Regions from separate parts of the Streptomyces sp. NPDC088124 genome, predicted to be linked through region 1. Evidence: riboswitches for the same ligand, from Rfam matches in the RefSeq annotation. Region 1 holds a riboswitch; each other region holds the start of a gene.
What was found. Region 1 has a riboswitch for S-adenosylmethionine ahead of thrC (threonine synthase). Riboswitches for the same ligand answer to the same signal wherever they lie in the genome.
Positions count from the first base shown of each region.

Region 2: another riboswitch for S-adenosylmethionine. It lies ahead of AB0P17_RS11755 (putative leader peptide); the one in region 1 lies ahead of thrC (threonine synthase).
Region 3: another riboswitch for S-adenosylmethionine. It lies ahead of AB0P17_RS01960 (aminotransferase class V-fold PLP-dependent enzyme); the one in region 1 lies ahead of thrC (threonine synthase).
Region 4: another riboswitch for S-adenosylmethionine. It lies ahead of AB0P17_RS37135 (ABC transporter substrate-binding protein); the one in region 1 lies ahead of thrC (threonine synthase).

Region 1 is NZ_JBFBJB010000040.1:48,626-53,706, reverse strand. Features, by position in the region: gene AB0P17_RS29160 (hypothetical protein) at 87-245, opposite strand; gene AB0P17_RS29155 (glucosyl-3-phosphoglycerate synthase) at 290-1,246, opposite strand; SAM riboswitch class I at 1,472-1,599, shown strand; gene thrC (threonine synthase) at 1,617-2,909, shown strand; gene AB0P17_RS29145 (MoaD/ThiS family protein) at 3,006-3,281, shown strand; gene AB0P17_RS29140 (cold-shock protein) at 3,641-3,844, shown strand; gene groL (chaperonin GroEL) at 4,270-5,081, shown strand, end outside.
Region 2 is NZ_JBFBJB010000011.1:157,186-162,266, reverse strand. Features, by position in the region: gene AB0P17_RS11770 (GntR family transcriptional regulator) at 1-326, shown strand, start outside; gene AB0P17_RS11765 (LLM class flavin-dependent oxidoreductase) at 764-1,828, shown strand; gene AB0P17_RS11760 (glutathione S-transferase C-terminal domain-containing protein) at 1,873-2,655, opposite strand; gene AB0P17_RS11755 (putative leader peptide) at 2,767-2,832, opposite strand; SAM riboswitch class IV at 2,869-2,976, opposite strand; gene AB0P17_RS11750 (putative leader peptide) at 3,493-3,609, shown strand; gene AB0P17_RS11745 (LLM class flavin-dependent oxidoreductase) at 3,684-4,898, shown strand; gene AB0P17_RS11740 (NtaA/DmoA family FMN-dependent monooxygenase) at 4,919-5,081, shown strand, end outside.
Region 3 is NZ_JBFBJB010000002.1:135,466-140,546, reverse strand. Features, by position in the region: gene AB0P17_RS01970 (ubiquinol-cytochrome c reductase cytochrome b subunit) at 1-1,014, shown strand, start outside; gene trpD (anthranilate phosphoribosyltransferase) at 1,243-2,307, shown strand; SAM riboswitch class IV at 2,500-2,617, shown strand; gene AB0P17_RS01960 (aminotransferase class V-fold PLP-dependent enzyme) at 2,839-4,263, shown strand; gene AB0P17_RS01955 (Lrp/AsnC ligand binding domain-containing protein) at 4,362-4,643, opposite strand; gene AB0P17_RS01950 (hypothetical protein) at 4,858-5,081, shown strand, end outside.
Region 4 is NZ_JBFBJB010000068.1:31,079-36,159, reverse strand. Features, by position in the region: gene AB0P17_RS37140 (ABC transporter ATP-binding protein) at 1-1,266, opposite strand, end outside; gene AB0P17_RS37135 (ABC transporter substrate-binding protein) at 1,233-2,363, opposite strand; SAM riboswitch class IV at 2,541-2,662, opposite strand; gene AB0P17_RS37130 (jacalin-like lectin) at 2,887-4,230, opposite strand; gene AB0P17_RS37125 (alpha/beta hydrolase) at 4,461-5,081, opposite strand, start outside.

The sequences.
Region 1 (5,081 bases):
GGAGCCCCTTCCACCCGGAGGCCGCCCGGATGCCGACCGGAGACCGCTCGGAGGCTGCCCCTCCGGGGGGTTGTCCGGCGGGCTCTCTAGTCGCGCCGGCCGCGCGCGGCGGCCAGCGCGACCACCGCCGCGGCCGTCAGCGCGAACGTCATCCCGCCCAGCAGCCACAGCCGCTCGGCCGTGGTGCCGACCTGCGCCAGCACCACCCAGGTCAGTTCCGAAGCCCCCGAAAACGTGCGATTCATTTCCATGAGGGAGCAATCTAGGCAAATAGTGCGATGATCCGACGCTACGCCGCGCGTCCGGCCGTGTACTCCGCGATCTCCCGCATCGGCGGCCGCTCCTCCGTGTCCACCGGGTGTGTCCGCGGTACGAAGCCGTCCTCGCCCCGCTCGAACTGCGTCAGCCGCGGCCGTACGAGATGGCCCCGCTGGAGCCGCAGCTGCGCCGTGCGGTAGATCGCCGCGGCCATCCGCCCCAGCGCCCGGTCGTCCTGGTGGCGGTGGAGCCGTACACCCACGTCCACCTGGGCCAGCGCGTCGAGCCCCACCGTGTGCAGCGCGTCCACCAGCAGGCCCAGCTCCACGCCGTACCCCACCGGGAACGGCAGCCGCTCCAGCAGCGAGCGGCGCGCCGCGTACTCCCCGCCCAGCGGCTGGACGAAGCCCGCCAGCCGGGGCCAGTGCAGGTTGAGCAGCGGGCGCGCCACCAGCTCGGTCACCCGCCCGCCCTGGCCGGCCTCCGGCGCCGGCCCCTGGCGCAGCGGGCGGTCGTACATCGCCTTCACGAACTGCACCTCGGGCTCGGTGAGCAGCGGGCCCACGATCCCCGAGACGAAATCCGGCGAGAACTCCCGCAGATCGGCGTCGACGAAGCACACGATGTCACCGCGCGTCACCAGCAGCGACCGCCACAGCACCTCGCCCTTGCCGGGCAGCGCGGGCAGCCGCGGCAGGATCGTGTCCCGGTGGACGACCCGCGCGCCCGCCGCCGCGGCGACCTCGGCCGTACGGTCGGCGGAGCCGGAGTCGATCACCACCAGCTCGTCGACCAGCCGCACCCGCTCCATCAGCTCGCGCCGGATGACGGCGACTATCGCGCCGACCGTCTCCTGCTCGTCGAGCGCCGGCAGGACCACGCTCACCGTGGCGCCGCGCGCCGCCTTCGCCGCCAGGAGCCGGTCGAGCGTACGGTCCCCCGCCGACCAGGAACGCCTGGTCAGCCAGTGCTCCACCTCTTCCAGCACGTTCGGTACTCCCTGCGCGCGTTCTCGGTCAGGTACGTGATGTCTCATGGCTCGTACGTCGGCACGCACGTTGGCGCACATGCCGCAACGTGATCCATCTCGCGGTGCGGACGACTATCTCAACCCTCCGCCCCTTCGGTTACAGTCTTGAACAACGTGAATGACCACGGCATGCCGGGGTCAGGACGTGAACAAACGCACCGGACCAAGGCTCCGGCGCCATAGCGCTCATCCAGAGGGACTGAGGGAACGGCCCGTTGAAGTCCCGGCAACCCTCCCGCCGACCATGAGGTCACGGTGGGGAAGGTGCCAATTCCGTCTCGTGGCGAAGTACGTCGCGAGGAAGATGAGGAGAAAGGGCCTCGCCATCATGGCTGTGCAGACCGTCCGGAGCGGTACCGACGCGACCGTCGACCTCGGACCCGCCGCCGCACTCTCGTGCCGCGAATGCGGAGAGCGTTTCGACCTCGGCCCCATCTTCGCCTGCGCGAGCTGTTTCGGGCCGCTCGAAGTCGCGTACGACCTGCCGAGCGGCGGCCCCGAAGAGCTGAAGAAGCGCATCGCCGAGGGCCCGGACAACATCTGGCGGTACGCGCCGCTGCTGCCGGTCCCCGCGGACGTCGCCTCGAAGCCCAGCCTCAACCCCGGTTTCACCAAGCTGGTCAAGGCCGACAACCTCGCCCGTGAGCTGGGGATCACCGGCTCGCTCCACATCAAGGACGACTCCGGCAACCCGACGCACTCCTTCAAGGACCGCGTCGTCGCCATCGCCGTCGAGGCCGCGCGCGCCTTCGGCTTCACCACCCTCTCCTGCTCCTCCACCGGCAACCTCGCGGGCGCCGTCGGCGCCGCCGCGGCCCGCGCCGGTTTCCGCTCCTGCGTCTTCATCCCGCACGACCTGGAGCAGGGCAAGGTCGTCATGGCCGCGGTGTACGGCGGCGAGCTGGTCGGCATCGAGGGCAACTACGACGACGTCAACCGCTTCTGCTCCGAGCTCATCGGCGACCCGCTGGGCGAGGGCTGGGGCTTCGTCAACGTCAACCTGCGGCCGTACTACGGAGAGGGCTCCAAGACCCTCGCGTACGAGATCTGCGAGCAGCTCGGCTGGCGGCTGCCGGACCAGATCGTCATCCCGATCGCCTCGGGATCGCAGCTCACGAAGATCGACAAGGGGCTCCAGGAGCTGATCAGGCTGGGTCTCGTCGAGGACCGCCCCTACAAGATCTTCGGCGCCCAGGCCGAGGGCTGCTCGCCGGTCTCCACCGCCTTCAAGGCCGGCCACGACGTCGTACGGCCGCAGAAGCCGGACACCATCGCCAAGTCCCTGGCGATCGGCAACCCGGCCGACGGCCCGTACGTCCTGGACATCGCCCGGCGCACCGGCGGCGCGGTGGAGGACGTGAACGACGAGCAGATCGTCGACGCGATCAAGCTGCTGGCGCGCACCGAGGGCATCTTCGCCGAGACCGCGGGCGGGGTGACCGTCGGCGTGACGAAGAAGCTCATCGAGACCGGCGTCCTCGACCCGGCCCTCACCACGGTCGTCCTCAACACCGGTGACGGGCTCAAGACGCTGGACGCCGTGGCGCCGACGACCGGTCCGACGGCGACGATCCGCCCGAGTCTCGACGCGTTCCGCGAAGCCGGTCTTGCCGCGAGCTGATCACGCGGCCAAGCTGACCCCGCTGACGAACCGATGATCCGTCAGGCCGACCACCGACCACCGACTCCGACTTCGACTTCGCAGAAAGGTCCCATCATGAGCGTCAAGGTCCGTATCCCCACCATCCTCCGCACCTACACCGCCGGCCAGGCCGAAGTCCCCGCGGAGGGCGCGAACCTCTCCGAGGTCATCCAGTCCCTGGAGACGAGCCACCCGGGCATCGCCGCGCGTGTCCTGGACGACGACGGCAAGCTGCGCCGCTTCGTGAACGTGTACGTGAACGACGACGACGTCCGCTTCGAGCAGGGCCTGGAGACCGCCACCCCGGCGGGCGCGGGCATCTCCATCATCCCGGCGGTCGCCGGAGGCTGACGCCGCCGCGCTCCGTAAGGGAAACGGTCCTCTCCGCGACAGAAGCGGAGGGGACCGTTCTACATGGTTGAGCACGGTAGAGTGTGGGAACGCCCCGCCGTCGCCCGCTCCGAACGCGAGCGAGAACGCGACAACATGAGGGCAAAGTCCTGGCGCCGTATGTGGTGTACGTACCCTTTGCCCGGCCCGACTTGCCCCGGAACGCAGTGGATTCAGCACTATGCGTGTTCGGCCAGGCCCAGATTTCTCGTCCGATTGACCTGTTGCAGAGGGCAGTTGGGCAGATACATTCAGCCGCGGTCGACGCGTTCCGGCGCGAAGTGTGGCCCCGTCCAAGGGCCAGTAATAGGGGAGTTGGCATGGCTCAGGGCACCGTCAAGTGGTTCAACGCGGAGAAGGGCTACGGCTTCATCGCGGTCGACGGTGGTGCGGATGTATTCGTCCACTACAGCGCGATCCAGATGGACGGTTACCGCACCCTTGAAGAAGGTCAGCGAGTGGAGTTCGAGATCTCGCAGGGCCAGAAGGGTCCGCAGGCGGACATGGTCAAGCTCGCCGTCTGATCCCGGCGCGATCGGCCACCGACGCACTCACGTACGCGGTCAGTACGCACTCTGCACCCACTCACGCATGAGGGGCCCGCATCCCGCACCGGGATACGGGCCCCTCACGCGTGTCCGCTCGGCTCCGGGTGCGAAGTCCTCAGGTGCTCGCGCCCACCCGTCGCCCGGCCGCCACCCCACAACGACGCCCTGCGGGCGCTTGCACTCTCATGGGTCGAGTGCTAATTATTGGCGTTAGCACTCTGCGAGTGAGAGTGACAACTTAAGGACCGGGTCGGTGAGGCCCGAAGAGTCGGTGGGGCAAGGAACCAGCGGCTCTCAGGCCGTCCGTCGCGGGCGCCAGCGCGGTCCGGAGCAATCCTTCCCCAAGCTCTCAACTGCGTTCGAGCAGGGGAGACCCCATCCGTCCGGGAGGACCACTTCACATGGCCAAGATCATCGCGTTCGACGAGGAGGCACGGCGCGGTCTCGAGCGCGGGATGAACCAGCTCGCCGACGCCGTCAAGGTCACCCTTGGTCCCAAGGGCCGCAACGTCGTCCTCGAGAAGAAGTGGGGCGCCCCCACGATCACCAACGATGGTGTGTCCATCGCCAAGGAGATCGAGCTCGAGGACCCGTACGAGAAGATCGGCGCCGAGCTGGTCAAGGAAGTCGCCAAGAAGACGGACGACGTCGCCGGTGACGGTACGACCACCGCGACCGTCCTCGCCCAGGCGCTCGTCCGCGAGGGCCTGCGCAACGTGGCGGCCGGCGCCAACCCGATGGCCCTCAAGCGCGGCATCGAGAAGGCCGTCGAGGCCGTCTCCGGCGCCCTGCTGGAGCAGGCCAAGGACGTGGAGACCAAGGAGCAGATCGCTTCGACGGCCTCCATCTCCGCCGCCGACACGCAGATCGGCGAGCTCATCGCCGAGGCGATGGACAAGGTCGGCAAGGAAGGCGTCATCACCGTCGAGGAGTCGCAGACCTTCGGTCTGGAGCTTGAGCTCACCGAGGGCATGCGCTTCGACAAGGGCTACATCTCGGCGTACTTCGCCACGGACATGGAGCGTATGGAGGCGTCGCTCGACGACCCGTACATCCTGATCGCCAACTCCAAGATCGGCAGCGTGAAGGACCTCCTTCCCCTGCTGGAGAAGGTCATCCAGTCCGGCAAGCCGCTGCTGATCATCGCCGAGGACGTCGAGGGCGAGGCCCTGTCGACCCTGGTCGTCAACAAGCTCAAGGGCACCTTCAAGTC
Region 2 (5,081 bases), on a different contig from region 1:
GCGTTCCGTGGGCCTTCACCCGCACCTTCCTTCCCGTCGACGTCGGGCAGCCGTTGCTCGACATCGAGCTGGAGGACGTCTCGCTCTTCGGTGTCCTGGAACGGCGGTTCGGAATCCGGTTCGAGCGCGCCCGGCGGTCGGTGGAGGCGGACGTGGCGAACGAGACGGTCGCGTCGGCCCTCGACTGCGCGCCGGGAGCGGCGGTCCTGGTGATGCGGAGCGTCTCCTTCGACCAGGCCGGCCGGCCGATAGAACGGTTCACCGGTTTCCATCGCGGCGACCGCAGCCGCCTGAACGTCGAGGTGTTCCACTCCGCGGATCGCTGATCCGGAGGCCGGGCGGACCGTGCCGTCGTCCGCCGCCCGGTCGTCGTCCGCCGCTCACGCCGGGGACAGAAGCGACGGGCCGCGATCCGGTGAGGGCGAGGCCAAAGGCGCGCGTTGACATTCCTGTCGATCGCGCGGAGACTCCCTCACATGTATGAGGTCCCGTTGCTCACCCGCGAGCGCTGTGTCGACCTCGTCCGCGTGTCCAGCGCACGGTGTTGACCCTCCGGTCCACCTCGCGCCACGCCACCTCACCCTCCGACGTCCGGGGCCGGCACGGCCGTGGAGCGGTGGCCGGTTCGCGTCGCTGAACGGCGCGCACCGCGTACACCCCGGCCGACGAGGCCGCCACGGCCCCGCCCTTCCTCCGGCGTCCCGAGTCCCTCACCGGGCCGTGCCCGCAGCTTCGCGGTGCGGGCCGAGCAGAGATCGGAGTCATGATGGGTCCGGAATTCCTCTGGTACATCCCCAACACCGTCGAACCGGGCCACCGCGGTGACGACAGGGCGACCGGCTGGGGATCCGTCGAGTACTCCACCGACCTGGCCAGGACGGCGGAGGCGCACGGGTGGGGCGGCGCGCTCCTGGGCACCGGGTGGGGGCGGCCGGACACCTTCACCCTGGCCACCGCGCTGGCAGCCAGGACCGAGACCTTCAAACCCCTGATCGCGGTCCGCCCCGGGTACTGGCAGCCGGCCCACTTCGCCGCCGCGGCGGCCACGCTCGACCAGCTCAGCCGCGGCCGGGTGCTGGTCAACATCGTCAGCGGGCTCGACCAGCCCGCCGCCTACGGCGACCCGCACAGTGACCCCGCGGGGCGGTACGCCCGCACGCGGGAGTTCCTGCGTCTCGTACGGCGCCTGTGGACCGAGGAGGACGTGACGTTCGACGGCGAGTACTTCCGGGTCGGCCGGTCCACGGTCGCGCCACGCCCGTACGCCACCGGCACGCGGGCGCATCCCACGCTCTACTTCGGTGGCGCCTCCGAGGCCGCCGAACGGGTGTCGGCGGCGGAGGCGGACGTTCAGCTCTTCTGGGGCGAACCGCTCGACGGCGTCGCCGAACGCATCGCCCGGCTGAAGGCGTTGAGCGAGGAGGTGGGCCGCAGGCACCCGCCTCTCCAGTTCGGCCTGCGGATCACCACGGTGGTGCGTGACACCACGGAGGAGGCCTGGCGGGCCGCCGAGGAGAAGGTCGCGCGGACGGCCCGGAGCGCGGGGGAGACCGCCTGGACGGAGAACGGCAGGACCGCCGCAGGACAGCAGAGGCTTCTCGACCTCGCGGCACGGGGCGAGGTCCTCGACACCTGCCTGTACACCACCCCCGGCACCGTCGGCGGCAAAGGGGCGGCGACCACCTGGCTGGTCGGCTCCGCCGCCGACGTGGCCACGGCGCTGGACAACTACCGCGCGCTGGGCGTCACCCACTTCGTCCTCTCCGACACCCCGTACCAGCAGGAGACCGCAAGGGTCGGAGACCAACTGCTGCCCAGGCTGCGCTGACCGTCATGGACGGCACGACGGCCGGCGCGGCGCCGCGCCCGCCCTCACGCCGCGTCGGGCACCGCCCCGGTCCTGTCCCGGAAGGCGGGGTGATCGGCGAGGCGGCGTACGTACGCCCCGAGCCGGGGGTACGAGCTGAGAGTGCCGGCCGGGCCGAGGTGGACGAGCGCCACCCACAGGTCCACGTCCGCGGCCGTCAGGGTGTCGCCCAACGCGTGGCTGCCCGAGGCGAGCCGGCGGTCCAGCAGGTCGAGTGCCGCCGACCGCTCCGAAGGCCGTCCGGCCGGCGTGACGTCCTGGTCCAGCAGGTCGCGCAGTGCGTCGATCTCCGGGGCGAGACCGGGCGGGTTGAGGGCGCGGTGACGCGCTCCGTCGCGGCCCGGGAGCAGGCCCCCGAGGTCGCGGAGGATGGCCGGGGTCTCGTTGCTGACGATGCGTCCGCTCCAGCGGTCGCGCAGCGCGGGCACGGTCAGCGGCCCGTCGTAGTGGTGCACCGTTGCCTCGTACGCGCCACGCAGCGAGGCGAAGGCCTCGGGCGTCCCGGCGGGACGGGTCAGGAGCGTGGTGGCGACCGACTCGCCGAGGCCGAGCAGGTCGAGGGTGATCGAGACACGCAGCGAGCGGGGACACCCCGCGCAGAGGTAGAGATCGTAGCGGTGTGGTGCCGGGTAGAAGCCGCCGGCCAGGCCGACGCCGATCCTGCTGTGGAAACGGTGCGGTCGGGGGGAGGCCGCGGCCACCCTGGGGCGAAGTGCGGACGCGGACGGAGCCGGGGGACGACCGCCGGCCATGGCCGTGCCGGGGCCGCGCGAAATTGTCTCGGGCATGACTCTCCCTTGGGGAACGAGGAAGCCACCGCCGCCTTGTGGGCACCGGCGGCCGAATACGGAGCGACCGCGCTTCCCGCACCGGTCCGGATCGCACGGACCAACGGCGGATCAGTAAGCGCTGGAGACACGCAACAGGTCGATGTGCAGGCGCCTCGTCAAGCCGTTCCTCGGCATTGCCACCCGTCTCACCTCCGGGGCCCGCGAGACGCGGGACCGCGCTTGCCCCGCCGCGTCGGCGGGACCCGGTCGTCACCCGGAGCACCCCGTCGCGGTGGAAGGGTTGCCTGTCGGCGGGCCGGGGCCGATGACCACATGAGCGGGCGGAACCCGCGCCGTGGGCGCTGACAATCGTGACCGTCCACATCAGTCTCGGTGCCCTCCGTGACGGCGTCAAGGAAGCCGGGTGCGCGATCTCACCTGATGGGCAGCCGCGTTGACATTCTTTTCGGGGCGCGCCTACCGTGCGGCGCACAACGGGAGCCCCCAGGGCCGGAGAAGTGATGGTGACAGCGATGTACGGAGCTGACAGGACGGCCGCACGGCGGCACCCGCTCCGCGCGGACCGCTCCGACGGCCTGCCGCGCGTCAACAGCGCGCCGTGTCCCGCACCTTGTCCCGCCCTCTGCCACTGTCCCGCCCTCTGCCACGACTGACGGTTTTCCCCGTCCCCGACGACCACCGCTGTCGCGGACCGGACGGACAGGAAGCCGGACAGCGGAATGAAAGCCACAGCCGCGTTGTTGCGCCTGCTGACCAGTGAGCGGCGCGCCCCCAGGACAGCCGCGAGCGTGAGGCCGGCCGGGCCGCCGGGCCGGAAAGGTGGAGGTGAGGCACATGCGTCCCGTGTCCCGTCACCGCGCCGTGGCCCCCGCCCCGCCCCGCCGTCTGCACCTGTACTCCCGGACGCACATCGACCTGCTCCGCGTGGCCGGCGCGCTCTGTCGCCCCTGACCTGTTGCCCTCGCAGCCGCACCCCTCGTACGGGGACCGGCTCCCCGTACGGCTGATCAGGAAGGCGTCTCCCGATGTCCTCGTCACCCTCCCCGCTGCACCTCGCCGTCGCCCTCGACGGCGCCGGCTGGCACCCGGCCGCCTGGCGCGAGCCGGTCTCCCGCCCCCGTGAACTGCTTGACCCCGCCTACTGGACCGACCTCGTCACCGAGGCCGAGCACGGCCTGCTCGACTTCGTGACCATCGAGGACGCCCTCGGCCTCCAGTCCTCGTCCCTCACCGAACCCGACGGCCGCACCGACCAGGTACGCGGCCGCCTGGACGCCGTCCTCATCGCCGCGCGGGTCGCCCCGCTGACCCGCCACATCGGTGTGGTGCCGACGGTCGTGGCCACGCACACCGAGCCGTTCCACATCTCCAAGGCGATCGCCACCCTCGACTACGTGAGCACCGGCCGCGCCGGCCTGCGCGTACAGATCTCGGCACGCCGGAACGAGGCCGCGCACTTCGGACGCCGTACGGTCCCGCCGCTCCGCGGCGAGGAGTACGCCACGCCCGCCGGGCACGAAGCCCTGTCCGACGCCTTCGACGAGGCCGCCGACCACGTCGAGGTGGTGCGCCGGCTCTGGGACAGCTGGGAGGACGACGCGGAGATCCGGGACGCCGCCACCGGCCGCTTCATCGACCGCGACAAACTCCACTACATCGACTTCGAGGGCAGGCACTTCGCCGTCAAGGGCCCCTCGATCACCCCCCGCCCGCCCCAGGGGCAGCCCATCGTCAGCGCCCTCGCCCACGCCACCATCCCCTACCGGCTGGTGGCCCGGGCCGCCGACATCGGCTACGTCACCCCGCACGACGCCGCTCAGGCCCGCGCCGTCGTCGACGAGATCCGCGCCGAGCAGACGGCCGCGGGCCGCGCCGACGAACCCCTCCACATCTTCGGCGACCTGCTGGTCTTCCTCGACGACGCCCCCGCCGAGGCCGTGGCCCGCCGGGAACGCCTGGACGCCCTCGCGGGACAGCCGTACACCGGCGACGCCCCGGTCTTCACCGGAACCCCCGCCGGGCTCGCCGATCTGCTCCAGGAACTGCAGTCGTCGGGACTGTCCGGCTTCCGGCTGCGCCCCGCCGTCGTCGGGCACGACCTCCCGGCGATCACCCGGGGCCTGGTCCCCGAACTCCAGCGCCGGGGCGCCTTCCGCCGCGCGTACGAGGCCGGCACCCTGCGCGGGCTGCTCGGGCTCGCCCGCCCCGCCAACCGCTACGCCGCCGCCCCGGCCGTCTGAGCCCGAAGGAGCCTCCTCCCGTGAGCCAACCGCTCAAGCAGATCCACCTCGCGGCCCACTTCCCCGGCGTCAACAACACCACCGTGTGGAGCGCCCCCGAGGCCGGCAGCCATATCGAGTTCAGCTCCTTCGCGCACTTCGCGCGAACCGCCGAACGCGCCAAGTTCGACTTCCTGTTCCTCG
Region 3 (5,081 bases), on a different contig from region 1:
GGCGACTTCGTGGCCCGGTTCTACTCGGTCCACATCCTGCTGCTGCCCGGCATCATGCTGGGTCTGGTCGTGGCCCACCTGATCCTGGTCTTCTACCACAAGCACACGCAGTTCGCGGGCCCCGGCAAGACGAACACCAACGTCGTCGGCATGCCGCTGCTGCCGGTCTACATGGCCAAGGCCGGAGGCTTCTTCTTCCTGGTCTTCGGGGTCATCGCGATCGTCTCCGCGATCGCCACGATCAACCCGATCTGGGCCCTCGGCCCGTACCGGCCCGACCAGGTCTCCACCGGCGCCCAGCCCGACTGGTACATGGGCTTCTCCGAAGGCCTCATCCGTGTGATGCCCGGCTGGGAGATCAACGCGTGGGGACACACGCTCGTCCTGGGTGTCTTCATCCCGCTGGTCATCTTCCCGCTGGTGCTGGTCACGATCGCGGTCTACCCGTTCATCGAGTCCTGGGTCACCGGGGACAAGCGCGAGCACCACATCCTGGACCGCCCGCGCAACGCCCCGACGCGTACCGCGTTCGGTGTGGCCTGGCTGACCTGGTACTTCATTCTGCTGGTCGGTGGCGGTAACGACCTGTGGGCGACGCACTTCCATCTGTCGATCAACGCGATCACCTGGTTCGTCCGGATCGCCTTCTTCGTCGGACCGGTCATCGCCTTCATCGTCACCAAGCGGATCTGCATCGGTCTCCAGCGACGCGACGCCGAGAAGGTGCTGCACGGCCGCGAGTCCGGTGTCATCAAGCGGCTGCCGCACGGTGAGTTCATCGAGGTCCACACCCCGCTGGACCAGGGCGACCTGCACAAGCTGACCGCGCACGAGCAGTACCAGCCCGCCGAGCTGGGCCCCGAGACCGACGAGAACGGGGTACGCCGCAAGGTGTCGCCCGTCGAGAAGCTCAGGGTCAAGCTGAGCAAGGGCTACTACGGCGAGAACAACCAGCTCCCCAAGCCCACCGCGGAGGAGTACAAGGAGATCACCAGCGGCCACGGCCACCACTGATCGCCCGGCCTGACACAGGTCGCCACCACCGAGGGCCCCGGCCCGGTCTCCCCAGGGAGCCGGCCGGGGCCCTCGGCGTGCCCCCCCGCGGTGTCGTACGCGCCCACGCGTCCGCAGTACGGGCACTCTTCCACCGGGGCCCGGCTACGCCGATAGGCTTGCGGCCGGGCCGTACACCGTCACACCGTACGAGGCCCACGCAGCCGTCCCAGACACCCAGGAGCGAGCATGAGCGCTGTGACCCCTGTCGGAGGCGACACCGTGGCGGCCCGCACCTGGCCGGGCGTACTGAACCCCCTGCTGCGCGGCGAGAACCTGACCACCGACGACACGGCGTGGGCCATGGACCGCATCATGGGCGGCGAGGCCACCGACGCGCAGATCGCCGGCTTCGCGGTGGCGCTGCGGGCGAAGGGCGAGACGGTCGAGGAGGTCTCGGGTCTGGTCCGCGCCATGTACACGCACGCCCACACCATCGAGGTGCCCGGCCGTACGGTCGACATCGTCGGCACCGGAGGCGATCTCGCCAAGACCGTCAACATCTCCACCATGTCCGCGATCGTCGTGGCGGGCACGGGCGCCAAGGTCGTCAAGCACGGCAACCGCGCCTCGTCCTCCGCGAGCGGTGCCTCGGACGTACTGGAGAAGCTCGGCGTCAATCTGGAGCTGACACCGGAGCGGGTCGCCGAGGTCGCGGAGGAAGCGGGCATCACGTTCTGCTTCGCGGTCAAGTTCCACCCGGCGTTGCGGTACGCGGCCAAGGCGCGCAAGGAACTGGGCGCGCAGACCACCTTCAACATCCTCGGCCCGCTCACCAACCCGGCCCGGGTCAGAGCCCAGGCGGTGGGTGTGGCGGACATCCGGATGGCGCCCATCGTCGCGGGGGTCCTCGCCGAGCGGGGCAACTCGTCGCTGGTCTTCCGCGGCGACGACGGGCTCGACGAGCTGACCACCACCGCGACCTCCCGGGTGTGGACCGTGCGGGACGGCAAGGTGACCGAGCAGCCCTTCGACCCGCGCGATGTCGGCCTGGACCTGGTCCCGGTGGAGGCGCTGCGCGGCGCGGACGCCTCGTACAACGCCGATGTCGCGCGCCGGCTGCTGGCGGGCGAGGCCGGTCCCGTACGGGACGCGGTGCTGCTCAACTCGGCGGCGGCGCTGGTGGCGCTGGACCTGACGGGCGAGCCGCTGGAGAGCCAGCTCACGGCGGGGATCGCGCGGGCCGCGGAGGCGATCGACTCGGGCGCGGCGCGGGACGCGCTGGCCCGCTGGGTGGCGGCCAGCAACGCCTGACCGGACGCAGGGGAGGGGCCGGGGCGCGGAGCGCGCGTCCCGGCCCCTGCCTGTGCCCGCCCGTGCTCGTGCGGTGCTCGCGCCCGCCCCGTGCCCGTCCCCTGCCCCGTGCCCTGCCCCGCCCCCGCGCCCCGTCCCGTATCGCGGACAGCACTTGGGGGGTTCAGGCCGCCGTGCGATACTTTCGGCCAAGGTCATGAGTGACAGCGATTAAGGCCCCGGCTCGCTGTCCGGCAACCCTCCGTCCGTGGCGGGGTGCCCCGGGTGAAGACCAGGCCGTGGGCAGCGAGGTCCGCGGCAAGCGCGGACCCCTTCTCACCTTTGGGGTCCTGGTCCTCAAGGGAGCAGTCTCGTGAGCAAGCGAATGCGTTAGGGCTCTTACGCCCCTTCTTCCACACGCCTCCGTACGGTCTCTTCCGTGCGTCGAGGCAACATCCGCATCTGGCGCCACCTCTGTCATGCCGTCATGCTGTTACGGCGCCGTGTGGGTCCTTGAAGCTGTTCCGACTCTTCTCGCCGGGAGACAACGCCATGTCCGCACGCCCCAACGCCTCCTCCTCCGCTGCCTCCACCACCGCCACCGCTGCCTCCGCCGGGTCCGAGGACCCCGCCTGTGGAGCACCGCTCCCGGTGCTCGGCCGCGATGTGACCGTCCCGCTCGTCACCGGCGGCGAGGTCACGTACGCGGCCCTCGACTACGCCGCCAGCGCCCCGGCCCTCCAGCGGGTGTGGGACGACGTCGCCGCCTACGCCCCGTACTACGGAAGCGTCCACCGCGGCGCCGGCTACCTCTCGCAGCTCTCCACCGACCTCTTCGAGAACAGCCGCCGCACGGTCGCGGAGTTCCTCGGCTGCCGCGCCGACGACCAGGTCGTCTTCACCCGCTCGACCACCGACTCCCTCAACCTGCTGGCGGCCGTGCTGCCGGCCGGCTGCCAGGTCTTCGTCTTCGAGACCGAGCACCACGCCTCGCTGCTGCCCTGGCGCGACGCCCGGGTCACCTACCTCAACGCGCCGCGCACCCCGGCCGAGGCCGTCGCCACCCTGGAGCGGGCGCTGGCCGAGCGCGACCCGGGCGCGCCGGCGCTGGTCTGCGTGACGGGCGCGTCCAACGTGACCGGTGAGCTGTGGCCCGTACGGGAGCTGACCGCCGCCGCGCACGCCCACGGCGCCCGGATCGTCCTCGACGCCGCGCAGCTCGTCCCGCACCACGCCGTGGACATCGCGGAACTCGGCGTCGACTGGGTCGCCTTCTCCGGCCACAAGCTGTACGCGCCGTTCGGCTCCGGGGTCCTCGCGGGCCGCGCCGACTGGCTCCAGGACGCCGAGCCGTATCTCGCGGGCGGCGGCGCCAGCCGCAAGGTGGCGCGCCGTGCCGACGGCGGGGTGGACGTCGACTGGCACGCCACGGCCGCCCGCCACGAGGCCGGCTCGCCCAACGTCATCGGCGTCTACGCGATCGCCTCCGCCTGCCAGGCGCTCACCGAGGCGGGGTTCGACGCGCTGGCCGCCCGGGAGCAGCGGCTGGTCGCCGAGGTGCGCGCGGGACTGGCGACGGTGCCCGAGGTCCAGGTGCTCTCGCTCTTCGGCGACGACGCGCCGCGGGTCGGCGTCCTGTCGTTCGTGGTGGAGGGGTGGAACAGCTCGCACTTCGCCGCCGCGCTCTCCGCCGAGTACGGCATCGGCGTACGGGACGGTCTGTTCTGCGCCCACCCGCTGGTCAGGACGCTGCTGGGCAGCGACCCGCAGGACCCGGGGGAGTGCGGCGCCCCGGAGGCCGAGCCGGGTGAGCGCTCGCTCAACGCGATCCGGGTCAGCTTCGGCGCGGGGACGCCGGACGAGCACGTGGAGCGCTTCGTGCGCGCGGTGCGGGAGCTGGTGAGCGACGGCGCGCGGTGGAACTACCGTACGGAGGAAGGCCGTTGCGTCCCGGACCGGGACGGCGCGGCCGCATAGCTCCGTACCTCACCCGGAGGCCCCCGGCGGGCCGTCGGCGGGCGGCTCCCGTCGCGCCCGCCCCGCCTGCCGTGTCTGCCCTGCCTGTCCGAGGCGGTCTACGCGTCGAGTCCGATCGCGAAGGCCGCCTCCAGGTCGTGCTGGGAGTACGTACGGAACGCGACGTGCGTGTCCGTGGCCTCGACGCCGGCGATCTTGCTGATCCGGCCGGGGATCACATCCGCCAGGTCGTCGTGTTTGGCGACCCGGACCATGGCGATCAGGTCGTACTGCCCGGTCACGGAGAAGACCTCGCTGACGTTGTCCAGAGCGGAGATCGCCTCGGCGATCTCGGGGATACGGTCCACGCTGGTCTTGATGAGCACGATCGCGGTGATCACGGTTGGCGTTCTCCCTCGGTGGCCGCCGACTGGACCCCTCACTCTATCGGTACGCCCGTACCGCACCCAGGCGAGGAGAGAGCCCGCTTCGAAGCCCGTGGCGCCGGGGGAGAGCCGTGAGGCCGTAGGGTTGCCGGGTGCCGTCCGCGGTTCGACGCCGCATCGCGGGGCACCGCTTAGGGACGATGGAAATGAAGAGCGAGGGGACGCCACGATGGCAGCACTTCCGACGGTTCCGCAGCCCACGGCCTCCACCCGGTGGCGCTGTACCTTGTGCGGCAATCTGACCAGGTTCGATGTGACGCGCTCGTCCAAGGTCGTCGAGTACGTCCATCTGGACCTGGCCGGGGAGCCGACGGTCGAGGAGCGTGAGGTGGTCAGTGAGACCATCGAGTCGGTGCGCTGCCGCTGGTGCAACGCCGTGGATCAGATCGAGCT
Region 4 (5,081 bases), on a different contig from region 1:
CGCTCCGGCCGCGCCGCCGGTTCCGGGGACTCCCCCGGCCCCGGCGACTCCCCCGGCCTCTGCGACTCCCCCGCCGCCCTGACCGGGGCCGAGGAGGATGACGTCGGCGGCCGACCAGCCGAAGCTGACCCGCGCGCCGACGGCCGGGGGCTCCTCGGCGGTCCTGGCGTTGACCGCGACGCCCTCGGCGACGACGATCTGCGCCTGCCACGCCTCGCCGGTGAACGCCCGGTAGCCGACGATCCCGGAGCCGCGGACGGCCCCGGTCGGGACTCCGGCGTCCGCGTCGGCCGCGGCTCCGGCGTCCGCGTCGCCGTCGCTCCCGGCAGCCGCCTCGGCCTTCGCCTCGGCGGCCCGGACCGTGACGCGTTCCGGCCGTACGGCGAGCGTGACCGGGGCCCCGTCGGGCAGCGTGGCCAGGCCGGAGTCCAGCCGTACCCCGCCCACGTGGAGCGTCCCGTCGCCGGCTCCGGTGCCCTCCAGGATGTTGGCCGCGCCGATGAACTCGGCGACGAAGCGGGTCGCGGGCGTCCGGTACACCTCGGTGGGCGTGCCGAGCTGTTCGACCCGGCCGCCGTTCATCACGGCGATCCGGTCGGAGAGCGACATCGCCTCTTCCTGGTCGTGCGTGACGAAGACCATGGTGATGCCGAGGCGCTGCTGGAGCTCCCGCAGCTCCACCCGCATCTCGCGGCGCAGCTTGGCGTCGAGGTTGGACAGCGGCTCGTCGAGCAGCAGTACGGCGGGCCGGGTGGCCAGCGCGCGGGCCACGGCGACCCGCTGCTGCTGGCCGCCGGAGAGCTGCCGCGGCCTGCGGTCCGCGTACGCCTCCAGGCCGACGAGGCGCAGCGCCTCGGCGACGCGTTCGTCCCGCTCGGCGCGCTCGGTGCGGCGCACCTTCAGGCCGTACGCCACATTGCCGGCGACGGTCATGTGCGGGAAGAGCGCGTAGTTCTGGAAGACGAGGCCAAGCCCCCTGCGGTGCGTGGGGATGTCGGTGAGGTCCGTGCCGTCCAGGGTGATCCGGCCCGCGGTGGGCCGGACGAATCCCGCCAGGCTGTTGAGGAGGGTCGTCTTGCCGCAGCCGCTGGGGCCGAGGACGGAGAGGAACTCGCCGCGCCTGATGGAGAGCCGGCCGACGTCGAGGATGCGCTGTCCCTCGTACCCGGCGGCCAGGCCCTCGATCTCGATGTGCGCGGCGGTCCCGCCGCCGGCGTCGTCGCGGTGCCCGGTCACTTGAAGATCTGATTCCACCGCTGCTGCCATTCGTTCAGCTTGGGGGTCGCCGTCTTGTAGTCGACCCAGGTGAACGTCTTGTAGACGTCCTCGCCGTACTTGACCTTCGCCTTGAAGTCGGGGCTGTAGTCGATGGTGTCGTTGCCCGCGCCGTAGAAGGTGCCCTCGGCGAAGGGCTTCTGGTACTGGGCGGCGCTGAGGTAGTCGAGGAACTTGTAGGCGGCCTCGGTGTGCGCGCTGCCCTTGGGGACGTAGTACGAGGTCAGCGCGCCGACGGCGCCGGAGGCGGGGTAGCTGAAGCCGATCGGCTGCCCCTCCTTGGCCATGGCGAAGGCGCGGCCGTCCCAGAAGGGCACGATCCAGGCGTCGCCGTTCTGCAGGACGGTGGAGACGCTGCCCGCGTCCGCCGGGTACGCCGAGACGCAGTCCTTGAGCTGGGCGAGCTTCTCGAACGCCCGGTCGACGGCGGCGGGGTCGGAGAGCTTTCCGCCGTCCTGGGAGACCAGCGCGGAGAAGAACTCCAGGCCCGCGTTGTAGGTGAGCGGCGGCAGCGCGACATGGCCGCAGTACTTCTTGTCGAAGATGTCGGTCCAGTCGCGGGGCGCCTGCTTGATCTTGTCGGTGCGGTACAGCAGTCCGTTGGAGCCGGTGGTCAGCGGCACGCCGTAGGCGGAGCCCTCGACCGTGGACTGCTGGGTGAGGACCGGGTCGAGCTGCTTCCAGTGGCTGAGGTCACCGGTCTTGAGCGGCTGGAGGAGACCGCCGCCGACGGCCTGGTGCAGGGAGCCGGGGGTGAGGGCGACGACGTCGAACGGCGCGTCCTTCCCGCCCGCGGCACGGAGCTTGGTGAGCCAGGCGGAGTCGGCGCCGTAGACGAGGTTCACCTTGATGCCGGTGTCCTTCTCGAACGGGGCGACGAAGGACTTCTTGAACAGCTCTCCCCAGGGGCCCGCGAAGGCCGTGACGGTGATCTGCTCCCCCTTGGAGCCGGACCCTCCGTCGCCGGAGCCCCCGCCGGAGCCACCGGTGTCGACCCCGCAGCCGGCGACGGCGGCGAGGACGGTGGCGGCCGAGGCGAGGGCCAGCAGGGGGCGTCGCCCGCGTGGGCGTGACAGGGCAGCTCTCATGAGGGGAGGACTCCTCGGTGCGGGGTGACGGCGAACGGCGCGCCGGCCCGTGGGTGATGGTTCGCCGGCCGCTCGTCGAGCGGGGGCCGCTGGGCGGGGCACCATGACGACGTGCCCTGGGGCATCACGTCCGCTGTCATCTCGTGCTCCCGTCACAGGTACTGGACCTGGGTGACAGGTCCGCGCTTGCTCCCGGCACATCGGTGTGCGCGTGGAGCCGTGTCATCACCCGGGGCACCCCACCGCAGAAGGAGGGTTGCCGCCCAGCAAGCCGGGGCTTGTCGCTGGGACTCGTGACGGCCAAAAACGTAACACTCTGTGGCTGGATTCTGAAGACGAGGCGGATCACATGGTGGTCACACTCAGATCGCAGAACCGGATGAAATTGAGCAAGTATGGACAAAATTTCGCGTGAGCGTCTCGGCATCCGGTCACCGGGCCGTCTCCCTCCCCCCGGCGCCCGCGCCCGCCACGGCGATCCGCGCCACCGGTCCGGCGGCGCTCGGGTGACGTACCCCTTCGGCTACTTCGGCGCGTAGACGACGCCGAGCTTGTCGATCTCGTCGTCCGCGCGGCCGGTGAAGCCGACGATCCGCCATCCCGGCGGAGCGGTCCGGGTCACCGCGTCCGAGGTGGGGGTGCCCGCCGCGAGGGTGCGGCCGGCGTCGGTGGTGAACGCGGCGGAGAAGATCCGGGTACGGCCGTCCTTCTGCCCCTTGGTCAGCTTGACCGAGGTGAGGTGTTCACCGGCGGCGAGGGTGAGCGAGGACGCGGTGCCGCCCGTGCCGCCGTGGTTCAGCACCGTACCGCCGTCGAAGGTGAGGCCGACGGCGTCCAGGCGGCTCCCGCCGCGCAGGGTGAGGGTGCGGGGCGCGGGGGTGGCCGGAAGGGCGCGGGCGTCGTTGAACGCGGTGCCGTGCGGGCCGCCGAAGAAGTCGGAGGCGCGGCGGTCGGCGGGCAGCGACCAGGAGAGGCCGACGGCGTGCGGGTAGTGGTCGGAGAGGTGCTTGCCCGCGCCGTCGAGGAAGGCGCGCCAGTCGTTGGTGAAGGAGGTGGCGTCGAGGCCGACCAGCGGACCGCTCCGGTAGAGGACCTTGTCGACGACCTCGCAGGTGTCGGTGGGCGCGGCGGAGTCGCAGACCAGCGCCTCACTGCCGGGGGCCGGGGCGGAGCCACCGCGTACCAGCTCCACCCAGGCGTCGGTGAGGCCGTTCTCCGAGAGGAGCGTGCGGATGTTGTCCCCGGTGCGCGTGTAGCGGGTGTTGGTGTCGCCCATGACGATGACGGCGTTGCCCGCGCTGTACGTCCGGATGAAGGACGAGAGCTGGACAATGTTGGCGCGCCGGGCGGCGAGCGCGGCGTCCGTCGTGTCGGCGTTGGTGTGGACGTTGTAGAGGTCCACGAACACGCCCTCGGCGAGCCGGACCCGGGCGAGCGAGAAGCCCTTGGGGGTGAGGCAGTCGGTGCCCGTGCAGTCGTTCCAGCGGACCCGCTCGAAGTCGTCGAAGGGGTGGTCGGACAGGGTGTTGAGGCCGTCGCCGAAGGCGGCGCCGCCGCTGGTGGCGGTGCGGTACGGGTGGGCGTCGTTGGCGTACAGCGAGGCGTGGTAGTTGAAGTCCTCCTGCACGTTGACGATGCCGTACGGGCCCAGGCGCTGCCCGATGAGCGGGGTGTTGGTCTGGGGATCGCTCTGGCCGAGGCCGAGCGGGAGCCCGGCGATGTTGTACGTCAGCAGCGTGAGGGAGCCGGAGTCGGCCGCCGGGGCCGCCTGGGCCGCCGGAGCCGCGGCGACCGGTGTGGCCGCGCCGGTGGCGAGGCCGGTGAGCGCCAGCGCGCCGGCGGCGAGGACACCGGCCAGCGCGCGTATCGGGGTTCGCATGTGGGGGCCTTCCCGAGAGGGCGGGAGAAGAGTACGGAGAAGTTACCGCGCAGTCATCATCTACGGTCAAGTGCCTTGACGTACAAGGGCAGTTGCCCGATCGATCCATGGGATCGGCGAGTCCGCCGTCCCGCCGCGCGGCGGTTGCCCGCCGATCGTCCCGGGATCGCCGGGTGTTCATCCTTCCCCCGGATCCTCTCGGTTTTCCCTGACGGGGGTTACCGGTCCAGCAGGCTCCGCAGCGCCTCGACGACCTCGGCGGGGGCCTCCTCGGCCATGAAGTGGCCCAGGGCGACGGAGGAGTGGACCAGATCGGGGGCCCACGCCTTCCACAGGGCGGCGGCGTCGAAACCGAGGGCGGCGCCCCAGTCCTGCTGGAGGACGGTCACCGGCATCCGCAGCCGGCGGCCGGCCTCGCGGTCGGCCCGGTCGTGGGCGACGTCGACCGTGGCCGAGGCCCGGTAGTCGGCGACGATGGAGACGACCGCCGCCCGGGACGCCCTGAGGTAGGCGGCGCGGAACTCGGCCGGGATCGCCTCCGGCTCGCGGGCCCAGATGTCCAGGAAGTGGCCGAAGAAGGCGTCGGGGGCGGCGCCGATCAGCGTCTCGGGCAGGCCGGGCGGCTGGGCCATCAGATAGAGGTGGAAGCCGACGGCGGCGGAGGTGCCGTGCAGCACGTCCCACATGTCCAGCGTCGGCAGGACGTCCAGCGAGGCGAGGTGGGTGACCGCCCCGGGGTGGTCGAGGCCCGCGCGTACGGCGACCAGAGCGCCCCGGTCGTGACCGGCCAGGGCGAACCGCTCATGGCCGAGGGCACGGGCGAGGGCGACGATGTCGGC